3 regions of the Paenibacillus sp. FSL R5-0345 genome follow, and region 1 is predicted to be linked to each of the others. Evidence: predicted binding sites of a transcription regulator. Region 1 holds the regulator's gene; each other region holds the start of a gene.
The links. The regulator Rex, encoded in region 1, represses fermentation and respiration genes when NADH is low (regulators of the CRP and FNR family bind a similar motif). The targets are predictions, from matches to a motif close to TTGTGAAATATTTCACAA.
Positions count from the first base shown of each region.

Region 2: a site for Rex is predicted at 1,136-1,153, ahead of R50345_RS01100 (phosphoketolase family protein). Genes of this name have one in related genera too.
Region 3: a site for Rex is predicted at 2,588-2,605, ahead of R50345_RS29770 (cytochrome ubiquinol oxidase subunit I). Genes of this name have one in related genera too.

Region 1 covers NZ_CP009281.1:4,516,346-4,520,671, forward strand. The annotation lists gene R50345_RS20035 (cell wall elongation regulator TseB-like domain-containing protein) at 1-2, opposite strand, end outside; gene R50345_RS20040 (amidohydrolase) at 258-1,559, opposite strand; gene R50345_RS20045 (redox-sensing transcriptional repressor Rex) at 1,549-2,199, opposite strand; gene dinG (ATP-dependent DNA helicase DinG) at 2,333-4,326, opposite strand, start outside.
Region 2 covers NZ_CP009281.1:225,977-230,302, forward strand. The annotation lists gene R50345_RS01090 (hypothetical protein) at 1-123, shown strand, start outside; gene R50345_RS01095 (GntR family transcriptional regulator) at 254-976, shown strand; gene R50345_RS01100 (phosphoketolase family protein) at 1,270-3,651, shown strand; gene R50345_RS01105 (ABC transporter ATP-binding protein) at 3,812-4,326, shown strand, end outside.
Region 3 covers NZ_CP009281.1:6,743,667-6,747,992, reverse strand. The annotation lists gene R50345_RS29785 (S1C family serine protease) at 307-1,551, shown strand; gene R50345_RS29780 (cold-shock protein) at 1,971-2,171, shown strand; gene R50345_RS29775 (cold-shock protein) at 2,265-2,495, shown strand; gene R50345_RS29770 (cytochrome ubiquinol oxidase subunit I) at 2,719-4,113, shown strand; gene cydB (cytochrome d ubiquinol oxidase subunit II) at 4,110-4,326, shown strand, end outside.

The DNA.
Region 1 (4,326 bases):
ATAATATAGGCATAGAACTGGATAAGTCCAAACAGAAGGAGCAGAATCAGAACTGACCCCAGGAGGATCCATTTTTTCCTTTTCTTCAAGGTGCAGCTCCCTTTCTAGTAATATATCTTTTTTGATTATATAACACACCCGTGTGTTTATCCAAAGTTTCATATTCATTCATATAAATTCTTATATTTACAGAAAAGGCCGTAACTTTTGCAAACGCAGAAAGTCACAGCCTTACAGTTAATTCTTATCATCTTAGACTACCGCTTGAGCAGCCCCTCAAAGGATTCTTGCGCCTTACGACGGATAGCTTCCTCATCTAACGTTACACATTGTCCATGTTTTACAACCTGTTTACCATTCACCCATACATGCTCAACATCCTTGGCACTGGCAGAGTATACAGCATGAGACAGCAAATCTGTGTGCGGTAGTAAATGCGGCTGGTCTATATCAATCGCGATAAAGTCAGCTTTCATGCCTACAGCGAGCCTGCCCACATCATTTAAAAAGATAGACTTCGCGCCATACTCTGTAGCCATACTCAGAGCTTCCGGAGCCGGTACAGCCGTAGGATCACCACTTACACCTTTATGGATAAGTGCTGCAAGACGCATCTCTTCAAACATATCCAAGTTATTATTACTTGCCGCGCCATCTGTACCCAACGACACCTTCACACCGGCCTTTAGAAGATCCGTAACACGAGCAACTCCACTAGCCAGTTTTAGATTACTTCCCGGGTTATGAGATACACCTACATTATGACGAGCCAGAATCTCGATCTCTTCATCATTCAAATGAACGCCATGAGCAACAATAGACGGACGTGTGAACATTCCAAGCTTCTCTAAATGAGCTACAGGCCGCAGTCCGTAATCCACTACATTCTGCTCCACTTCGCGTTTCGTTTCGGACATATGGGTATGCATCGGTAAATCCAAATCATGCGCCGCCTGTACAAACTTAACAAAGAAATCCGGCGGGCAAGTATATGGAGCGTGTGGCGAGATCATCGTTGTAATTCTACCGTCAGCCTTTCCATGCCAGTTCCGTGCAAAAGAAATCGCTTCCGCAAGCTTGTGATTCTGTACTTCCTCTGGACAAAGACCGATCACGCCTCTCATCAATACAGAACGGATACCTGACAATTCGACCACCTCAGCTACTCGATCCATATGATCATACATATCCAGGAAGGTTGTAGTGCCACCTTTCAGCATTTCCAGAACAGACAAGGAGGTTCCCCAGTACACATCTTCTCCGGTGAATTTCTCTTCCATCGGCCACATTTTTTCCTGAAGCCACACTTGAAGCGCTAAATCATCTCCATAACCACGAAGCAATGACATTGCGGCATGGCCGTGTGTGTTTACCAGACCAGGCATAAACAACAGACGACTGCCATCAACAACTTGCACACCTTCTTCCATCAAAGGCTCTTCTTTTCCTATGTAAGTGATCAAATCATCTTCAATAGTCATATATCCACTAAGAACAGGCTCATCCGTTCCCGGAATAAGAAAACGCCCGCCTTTGATAATCGTTTTACTACTCTTCATTTCCGCTTTCTTCCTTTCCGTCTTTCAAATAATAAGCAAGACTTTGCAAATCCGTTGTAAAATCGGCTGCATGAACCCGGATATTCGGTGGTGTTTTTAGAATCACTGGTGCAAAATTCAAAATCGCCTCAATGCCAGATTCAATAAGAATATCTGCTACATTCTGCGCTTCTGAGTCAGGTACAGTAATAATCCCAATTCGAATGCCTTGCTCACGAACTGTCTGACCTAGCTCTTCCATGGGTTGAACCGTAAGAGAGTTGATTTTCCGCCCTACCTTAGGTGCATAAGAATCAAATATAGCGGTAATCTTCATAGTATCTTTCAGATAAGCATTATAATTAGATAATGCATGTCCAAGGTTACCGGCACCTACTAATGCCACATTCAGCTGTTGGTCCAGCTTCAAAATATGACGGATTTTCTCAATAAGATAAGTTACGTCATACCCAATACCTTTTCTGCCGAAGTCTCCAAAATACGCTAAATCTTTACGGATTTGAGCGGGATTCAGATCAAGTTTTTGTCCTAATTCTTGCGAGGAAACGGTTAATATTTCACGTTTCTGAAGATCATTCAAGAAACGTAAGTACACAGGAAGTCTGCGAACAACGGCTTCTGATATTTTATCCGATTTCATAATTTACCTCCTAATTTAAGTACTATTCTGTTTGAATCCTATTAAAATTTCTGTACCTCGTCTCAATGAAGAGCGGTATTCTCTTATACCGCCCTTCATTGTGGAGTGATTAATTAAACAGAAGATGTCCTTCTTAAGAAACGCCTCCGTCTTCCAACCACTCTGCTATACGAGGAACCATTTGATCCGTAAGCATATGTTCCATTTTCGGGCCAGGCAACGAATAAAGGAAATACTTTCCATAATGAGATTCGATAACCCTAGTGTCATACACTATAACAATACCCCGATCCTGCGCTGTCCGTACCAGTCTTCCAAATCCTTGCTTGAAGCGGATAACTGCCTGAGGCACCGACAATTTCATAAACGGATTCTTCTTCTGGGCTTGTAATAACTCAGACTTCGCTTCCGCTAGAGGGTGATTAGGCGGTTGAAATGGAAGCCTCACGATGGCTAAGCATGTCAATGCCTCACCCGGAATATCTACTCCCTCCCAGAAGCTGCTAGTTCCAAGCAGAACTGAAGCAGCACTGTCCTGAAAGCGTCGAATCAGCTTACTGCGGCTTCCACCTTCCACGCCTTGACCTAGCACCGTGATTTCTTGTGAGGCTAGAGCTTCTTTCAGAGGATCGTAAACTTGGCGCAGCATCTTGTAAGAAGTAAACAGAACAAGCATCCGTCCGCGTGTCGTAATCGCCGCTTCTGCTAGTGACTGTACGAGCGTATCGACAAATCGGGCATCACCCACACTGCCCTTCACACTAGGGAAATCCCGTGGAATTACTAATAGTGCCTGCTCCCGATACTTAAAGGGAGAAGGAAGGAGAGATGTCATTAGACGCCCCTCTTCCGCAGCTTCATTAAGTCCGAGATTATCAATCATAAACTGGAATGATTTATCGACAGAAAGCGTCGCCGAGGTTAACACAATACTTTTCTTTTTGTGGAAGAACAGCTCTTTAAGCTGGGTACTAACATCAACAGGGACGGCATATAACTGTAGCGATTTGCTGCGATAATTTCCATTCGCCTCCAGCCAATATACTACATTCTCGTCGTTTAATCCCATAAAAAACCGTACTTGCTCACGTATAGAAGCTAAATCCTTAAATAAGCCGCTAATATCGGTTACTAAACTATCTGAAGAAGATTGACCTTCTTGATCACGCATCTCATTAAGCATCTTATCACCCTTACGGATAATTTCGCTTAATGTCAGATTTATAGTATTCTCCAAAGCAACCAATTCATCCCAATCTTTCGGTTTACGGGTAGGAAGTAACCGCATGACTAGCTGTCCAGCTTCTTCCGCCGCTGCATTGCTACGTTCCGGCAAGAGGCTAAATAGCTTGTCACTAAGTAGATCCCAGGTTTCTTTTACAGTAAGCAGATCTGGATAGATTCTATCGATAACTCCGCTCCATTCAGAAGCTTCCTCACTGCCTGATGACTGAAGCATTTGACGAAGCGTTGGGAGTTGGCCGTTACGACTATCCTTGTATAATCGGGACAGCGTGTGAGCCACCGTGAAATGCTTCATATGCATACCTAAATGCTTGCCAGCCACGTCCTCCAGATGATGGGCCTCATCAATAACAAGATGTTCATAGGCCGGGAGTAGCTGGTGCCCAGCCTTAACATCTGCGAAAAGCTTAGAATGGTTCGTAATAACCACGTCAGCAATACCCGCTTCATGTTTTGCCCGATGGTAATAACATTTGCGGAACCAAGGACAGGAGCGACCGAGACAAGAATCGGTATCGCTTGCTACCGTCTCCCAGAAATCTCCGCCACGACCGCTTAAATTGAGCTCTTCGTCATCCCCTGATTCACTTTGTGTCAGCCAAACGATCATCTGAGCCGCAGTAAGTGCATCTTCCCTTGGACTTATAAAGTCTTTTTTATTAATTTTATGTTCAAACTTACGAAGACACAAATAATGCCCTCTGCCTTTAAAAATCGCAGCTTTAAATGGAAATGGAACTACCTGTGTTAACAAAGGAATATCACGCTCACGCAATTGATCCTGCAGATTAATGGTATGAGTGCTGACCATAACTTTCTCATTAGTACGAACACTTTGGTATATGGCAGGCAACAAATAACCAAGCGATTTGCCGGTTCCTG
Region 2 (4,326 bases), 2.5 Mb from region 1:
GTTACTAACGTATGTATTTTGTTTGGTCTTCAGACTGATGTAGCGAGTAGTATAGGTACGCTGGGCATGGTTATCGCCGGTTTAGTGATGTATAATCGCATGAACATCCGCCGCCGAAAATAACGAACAGATTCCAACAATCCGATCCATCCGGTTGATTAATAAGTCATGAGTGCAATCGTATAAACTGCTTAGTTATTATGTTATAGTAAAGAGTGAAATAAACATGTATTAACCTTAAAAGGAGTACTTCATGACACAGTTTGTCTACAAGCAAATTATTGATGATCTAAAAATGAAAATCTTTGCTGGGCAGTTTCCTGATATGAAATTACCGGATGAACGGAGTCTCAGTGAGACTTATCAAGTGAGTCGGAGTTCCATTAAAAGTGCTCTGACTAAAATGGCGAATGCCGGCATTATTTTTAAAAAACGTGGTTCAGGAACCTTTATTAACCCGTTATACATAAAAAATGAATCTATTTTTAATTACGAAGGCTCTAATTTAGGGGTCACCGACAATTTTCATATGCATGGCAAGAAACCTAAAATCAAAGTATTGAAATTTGAGGTTATCCCACCAACAGAAGAGTTACAGCGGGATTTGTTTTTAGGGCCTCATGACTTTGTTTACAAAATCGTTCGACTTCGTCTCTTTGAAGATGAACCCTTTATGATTGAAACAGGGTATATCCCCATAAAAATCGTACAAAATTTGAATCAGACGATTATCGAAGGATCTATTTTTAATTATTTGGAGGACTCGCGCAATTTAGCGGTTACCAAATCTTTTTTATCCATATCTGCAGAGCCGTCGGATTCCAATGATCAAGAACTGCTGAATTTAGAGAAGAATGAGCCTGTTAGCATTATGGAGGGGATTTTCTTCTTGGATAATGGCACGCCTTTTGAATTTTCGCACATGCGATTCCACTACAAATTCTTAAAATTTAATACCTTTGTATCGGTTGACTAAAAGTAAGACTGGGGAATTTTTCTCGGTCTTATTTTTTTTGTTTTGAACAAAATAGAGTTAAGTCCTCCAGCATGATCTCTTCGAAAATAGTTCCTATATTTTTACAAATATTAAAATATACAAGCTTTTTTACAGTGAATTTACTCCGTTTTTCATACTATGTTCATATTTTCACATAATTGGACCGTATCATTTGTTTAAAAGGTTGAATTAATTTTGCGCGGCGGTATGATGTATTTGTGGAAGTAATACGGTACTGAAAAAAACATAAAAAATTTTGGGGAGTGGAAGAAATGGTATTATCCATGGATGTTGATTACTCATCAAAAACTTATTTAGAAAAGCTGGATGCCTATTGGCGTGCGACGAACTACATATCCGTAGGTCAACTGTACTTAAAAGATAATCCGTTGTTAAAGGAACCGTTGAAGGATGCAGATGTAAAAATTAAGCCTATCGGACACTGGGGAACCATTCCTGGCCAAAATTTTATTTATGCCCATTTGAATAGGGTCATTACTAAATATGACTTGAACATGTTCTATATTGAGGGGCCTGGTCATGGTGGTCAGGTTATGGTTTCAAATTCTTATCTGGACGGTAGTTACACGGAAATTTATCCGGAAATCACGCAAGATATTCCAGGGATGAAGAAATTGTTCAAACAATTCTCATTCCCAGGGGGCATTGCTTCTCATGCCGCCCCAGAAACACCTGGTTCTATCCATGAAGGCGGCGAGTTGGGTTATTCTCTTTCTCACGGTGTCGGTGCCATATTGGATAATCCGGATCTGATTTCGGCTGTTGTGATTGGTGATGGCGAGGCTGAAACTGGACCACTAGCTGCTTCATGGTTCTCCAACAGATTCATCAACCCGGTTACTGATGGTGCGGTTCTGCCGATCTTACACTTGAATGGTTTCAAAATCAGTAATCCAACGATCCTATCCCGTCAATCAAAAGAAGAAATTACCGCATACTTTAAAGGGATGGGTTGGGAACCGTTCTTTGTTGAAGGTGAAAATCCTGATCTTATGCATCCAGAAATGGCAAAGGTGCTGGATACTATCGTAGAAAGAATTGAAGCGATTCAAAAGAATGCACGTGAGAACAATGATCTTACTCGTCCGGTTTGGCCAATGCTGGTCTTCCGCTCTCCTAAGGGATGGACAGGTCCAAAGCAATGGGACGGTGTACCAAATGAAAATTCATTCCGCGCCCATCAGGTGCCAATTCCAGTGGACCAAAAAAATATGAAACACGCACCAGCGTTACTGGAGTGGTTAAATAGCTATAGACCGGAAGAATTATTTGACGACAATGGCCGTTTGAAAGCTGAAATTGCTGAGATTCTGCCTACAGGCGACCGACGTATGGGAATGAATCCTGTTACCAACGCCGGTAACCTCATTAAAGATTTGAAATTGCCAGATTATCGTAACTTTGCACTTGATAATGCTGTGCCAGGCCAAGTTATTGCACAAGATATGGCTGTGCTGGGTAAATACATGAAAGATGTAATCTCCCTTAATGAAGAGAACCGTAACTTTAGAATTTTCGGACCGGATGAAACGATGTCCAACCGTCTGGGACCTGTCTTTGAAGTAACTAAACGACAATGGCTGGATCAAATTAAAGAACCAAATGATGAGTTCCTCTCATCTTATGGACGTGTAATTGATTCTCAATTGTCTGAACATCAAGCAGAAGGCTTACTTGAAGGATATGTTTTGACTGGACGTCACGGTTTCTTTGCGAGTTATGAAGCTTTCTTGCGTGTAGTTGATTCTATGATTACTCAGCATTTTAAATGGCTGCGTAAAGCAACAGATCAAAGCTGGCGTGCAGATATCCCATCCTTAAATGTGGTGGCAACTTCAACTGTATTCCAACAAGACCACAATGGTTATACTCACCAAGATCCAGGTCTGTTAGGTCACTTGGCTGATAAGAAGCCTGAATTTATCCGTGAGTATTTACCTGCCGATGCGAACTCCTTGCTGGCTGTCTTTGACACCGTCTTAAATGACCGTCAAAAAATCAACCTGATCGTTTCATCCAAACATCCGCGTCCGCAATGGTTTAATGCAGATGAAGCACAGGAGCTGGTTGAAAAAGGCTTGAAGATCATTGACTGGGCAAGCACCGATCAAGGTGGAGAGCCGGATGTTGTTATTGCTTCTGCTGGTACAGAACCAACTATTGAAAGCTTAGCGGCAATCTCTATCCTGCATGAGAAACTTCCAGCACTTAAGATTAGATATATCAATGTGGTGGACTTATTGAGACTGAGAAGTCAAAAATTAGATCCTCGTGGTTTATCTGACGAAGAGTTTGATCAATTTTTCACAAAGGACAAACCGGTTATTTTCGCCTTCCACGGGTATGAAGGTCTGATTAAAGACTTGTTCTTTGATCGTCATAACCATAACCTTCACGTACACGGGTACCGTGAGAATGGTGATATCACAACACCTTTCGATATGCGTGTCTTGAATCAAATGGACCGTTTTGATCTAGCGAAGGAAGTTGTGCTGAGCTTGCCTGATGGGGATAAGCATAAAGCCATCGCAGATGAAATGGACGCTATCGTGAAGAAACATCACCAGTTCATTCGTGAAGAAGGTATTGATCTGCCAGAAGTAGAGAACTGGGTATGGAAGCCATTGAAATAAGCATAGCCAGTACCATAGGAAGTAATGAAAAAGACACCCTTAGGGGTGTCTTTTTTGTGTTGTCCAAGTAACTATATAAAACAATTATAGTCATTCTTTCATCTTTACCACTGTAAATATATGTGAGTAAATAGGATGGATAATGAAAGGGGAGAAATGTATGCCACATATTGATAAACTTCCCAAGTCTATAGAAATGCAGCTTACGGAACAACCGTTATTTCACTTTGTATCTGATTTAATGAAAGATGGACAATTCGGTGAGCAGTGGCTTGTATTGACTGAGAAGGAGCTTTCCGTTTGGGGGACGGATGGGAAATTGGTGTCGAAGCTATTTGTTTCGAGCATAACCGATTCCCGAGTTGTAGGCGGGGTAGGCGGCGGTTCGTTGCTTGTCGATACTAAAGAGGGTCCAATGATTCTTATACGTTATACCGCATCACTTACTTCTATATTTGGATTTGCGTCTAAATTAATTGCTGCTGTAGCTAAAGGGGAGGAGCGGCCAACGGCTTCTGAAAAAGAATTTCCAAGACATTGCCCAAAGTGCCGCAATCCGCTTCCGGACGATTCTCAAGCTTGTCCGGTATGTAAAAGTAATGGCAAGGTTCTGTTTCGGATGCTAAGTTACGCTAAGCCGTATAAAATCCAAATGATCGCAGCAGCGATTATGTT
Region 3 (4,326 bases), 2.2 Mb from region 1:
ATATTCCTAATAGAGAAGATATATTGAAAGATTCTAATATTCTTTCGATTAACTGAAACTATTGTGGGGTTAATGGATAAAGTGAAACCTTTTAGTGATTGTGAGAGTCTAAAAGTATGCAGTAATATGTGCTGAAATATAAGAACATAAGTGTTTTGCATCTAAGGTTCTTGTATGTCTTGTAATTCTCGCATAAATGCGTTTCGTTCTATTAAGGACGGCACAGGCGTTTATGCTTGGGATGTGATTGCTAGGTTCAAGTTTTAGAGACTGTGGACGCTTGGCAATAGAAGGGGGAGATTTTCGGTGGGATTGTTTGATGACGATTTCTATTCAACTAAAGTATCACGGTCCAGAGGGGATGAAGCATCAAAGGGATCATTTGCAAACCGCAAGCATTCTGTGCGAAGATCACGCAAGGGTTTATCCACTTGGCAAATATCCGCCGTCTGCTCCTTAATCAGTGCTGTGGTAGCAGTGTTCTTATTCAGTGTGCTTACTGGACAAATGAGTCATGAAACTGCCCCTAAGTCGGTAGCAACAACTGGGGAGGTTACTCCAAGCAGTGATCCGTTTGACCGTATCATTCAAGCTGCTGCTACGGTTCGTCCTGCAGTAGTAAGTATTATCAATCATAAGGAAGATAATAAAGAATTGAACATTCTGGATGAGTCAGCATTAGGCTCTGGAGTGATTTATAAAAAGGTAGATAATAAAGCATTTATTATTACTAATAACCATGTTATCGAAGACTCCGGCAATCTTGAGGTCGTAACAGTAGATGGTGAGACACGTAAAGCTACACTTGTTGGCACGGATAAAGTGAGTGATATCGCAGTTCTTTCTATTGATGCTAAGGGTATCAATACGATCGCACAGCTAGGAGATTCCTCCAAGCTTCGCCTAGGTGAAACAGTGATTGCCATTGGTAACCCTTTAGGACTTGGAGACACATTGACCTCAGGGATTGTCAGCTATACTGAACGGAAGGTTCCTGTATCCTTAAATCAGGACGGCGTATATGACTGGGAGCAAGAGGTCATTCAGACCGATGCGGCGATTAATGAAGGTAATAGCGGCGGAGCACTTGTGGATCTGGATGGTAAAGTCATCGGTATTAACACGATGAAAATCTCCGATGCAGGTGTAGAGGGTCTAGGGTTTGCAATTCCAGCTAACCATGTGATAGATACCGCAAATGAACTGGCTGAAAAAGGGCGTATTGCCCGGTCCTACTTAGGTGTATATTCCGTAGATTTAAATAATCCTTACGTTCCTCTTGCAGAGGATCAACGTAAGGAACTGAACCTACCGAATAATGTTAAGGATGGGGTAGTCGTTCTGGATGCTGTTGGACCTGCAAAGGAAGCCGGAATACAATTTAATGATGTAATTACAAAGTTTAATGATGAGCCTATTACATCCACACTTTCCCTTCGCAAGTATTTATATAATCAAACGAAGATTGGCGAGGATCTGAAGATCACCTATTACCGAAATGGGAAGGTCAATCAGACGACAGTTAAACTTCTTGAAAAACCAGAGGAATAATATACTGAAAGTCGGCATATAATGATATAGCAGTAATGACAAGTAGAGCGGACTACCCCTTCAGTTGTGAAGGTAGACCTTCCTGAAATAGCGATACTTTGTATCGCTATCGGGGATTTGTTTCTTCTAAAGATTTGATAAATATGGCAATTATAAGCTGATTTAATGAATTTTGGGCCGACTGGCAACCCTTACATTGGAAGGTAATACTTATTAGGGTAGAACCGGATAAATCCGGATGCCAGCTTGCCTTTGCTAATCAGGTGTGGTAATATGATATCAATCATACATTTAGTCCCTAATTTTCGCATTGAAAAGGGCTGTTATATTTGGCAATACAACCTTTTTCAATGTGTGAATTTTTTCTTTGTTTGAAGATAAAAAGAACATATTAATTTAAATTTGTGGAGGTAACACACATGCAAACAGGTACAGTTAAATGGTTCAACGCAGAAAAAGGATTCGGATTTATCGAAGTTGAAGGCGGAAGCGACGTATTCGTTCACTTCAGCGCAATCACTGGCGACGGCTTCAAAACTTTGGACGAAGGCCAACGCGTTGAATTCAACGTTGTTCAAGGCAACCGTGGACCACAAGCCGAAAACGTTGTAAAACTGTAATAATAGAAGAAACCGTCCCAGCTTTTTGAAAGTTGGGACGGTCTTTTTATATCTAGTTAGTCACTATTGACTTACAGGATGGGAGGAACGGCAATGAACTACCGGAAGAAACCTTTGGAAGAAATACCGGAAGAAAATACCGCGATTTGGGCGTGTACCAATGATGGATGCAACGGATGGATGAGGGATAATTTCGCATTTGAACATGCGCCTTCTTGCCGTCTATGTGACTCTCCAATGGTTCGCAGCACGAAGATGCTACCACAATTGCTTAATTCGAATGGCGATCTCAAATCGCTGAAGAAGGGTATTTCCATTACCTAACCAATGCCTTTATGAGTCAAGCTTGTTATAGAGCAGTGAACAACTTCAAGACGGTTAAACCGTCTTATTTTTTTTGCTTTTTTTATGGTAAATTGTGATTTTTGTCACAAATCATTTGAATTTTACCGTTAAATACACCTCTTTGTGTGACATTAATCACAAAAAGACGTTTAAATTTTTGACACAATATAATTAACGAAAAGGGGAGAAGGAAGGGAAAAATATGGATACAGTAATGCTGTCGCGTATACAATTTGCGTCGACGACAATATTCCACTATTTCTTTGTACCGGTATCAATCGGACTAGCGCTCTTGATTGCCATTATGGAGACCATGTACGTTAGAAAAGGCAATGAAGAGTACAAAAGAATGGCGCAGTTCTGGGGAAAGCTGTTCCTCATCAATTTTGCAGTAGGGGTAGTTACAGGGATTTTACAGGAATTTCAGTTCGGGATGAACTGGTCTGATTATTCACGTTTTGTGGGTGATGTCTTCGGGGCTCCGCTTGCAGTAGAAGCATTGGCAGCCTTTTTTCTGGAGTCTACGTTTATTGGAATCTGGATATTTGGCTGGGACAAAGTGTCCAAGAGAGTGCACTTGGCCTCCATCTGGCTGGTAGCATTCGGTACGATGTTATCTGCTTTCTGGATCCTGGCAGCAAACTCCTTTATGCAGCATCCAGTAGGATTTGCGATTAATAATGGTCGTGCAGAAATGAATGATTTCTTCGCGCTTATTACGAACGGACAATTGTTGGTTGAATTCCCGCACACGGTTCTTGCTGCGTATGCAACAGGTGCCTTCCTAGTAACGGGTATTAGTGCGTACAAGATATTGAAGAAACAAGATGTATCTTTCTTTAAGAAATCTTTTCAAATTGCAGCTATCGTAGGTATTATTTCTTCTATTGGTGTAGCCGTGGCAGGCCATGCGCAAGCACAGTATTTGGTTGAGACTCAACCTATGAAGATGGCGGCTTCCGAAGGACTATGGGGTAAGAGTGGTGACCCAGCGCCTTGGACCGTATGGGCAAATATTGATCCAGAGAAGCAAGAAAGTACTGGAGAATTTCAAATTCCGTATATGCTGAGCTTCCTTTCATACAGTAAATTTTCCGGTGAAGTTAAAGGTATGCTTGAACTGCAAGCTGAGTATGAGCAAACCTATGGCCCCGGTGACTATATTCCACCTGTACGTACGACATTCTGGAGTTTCCGGATCATGGTTCTAGCAGGAACGTTAATGATTGTACTGGGTATGTACGCTATGTATTTAATGTGGCGCAAAAAAATGGACCGTCCAAACACCTGGTTTATGCGGTTTATGTTATGGGGATTACTGCTTCCTCCAATCGCGAATACAGCGGGTTGGGTCATGACCGAATTCGGGCGTCAGCCATGGACGGTATTCGGACTGATGACCACGGAAGACAGTGTGTCGCCTAATATTACGAGTGGTCAGGTTCTATTCTCTGTTATTTCTTTTACAACGATTTACGCAATTCTCGGATTAGTACTGATTGGTTTGTTTATGAAAGTAATTAAAAAAGGTCCTTATGCGATGGATAACGATCACGGGGATTCGCATGATCCATATAATGAGGAGGGCGCCCAATGATATCTCTTAATGAATTGTGGTTTGTGCTGATTGCAGTTCTGTTTATAGGGTTCTTCTTTCTGGAGGGTTTTGATTTCGGCGTAGGAATGGAAACACAGATTCTCGCTAAAAATGATACAGAGCGCCGGGTACTGATTAACTCTATCGGACCTTTCTGGGATGCTAATGAGGTATGGCTACTAACGGGTGCGGGCGCAATGTTCGCGGCTTTTC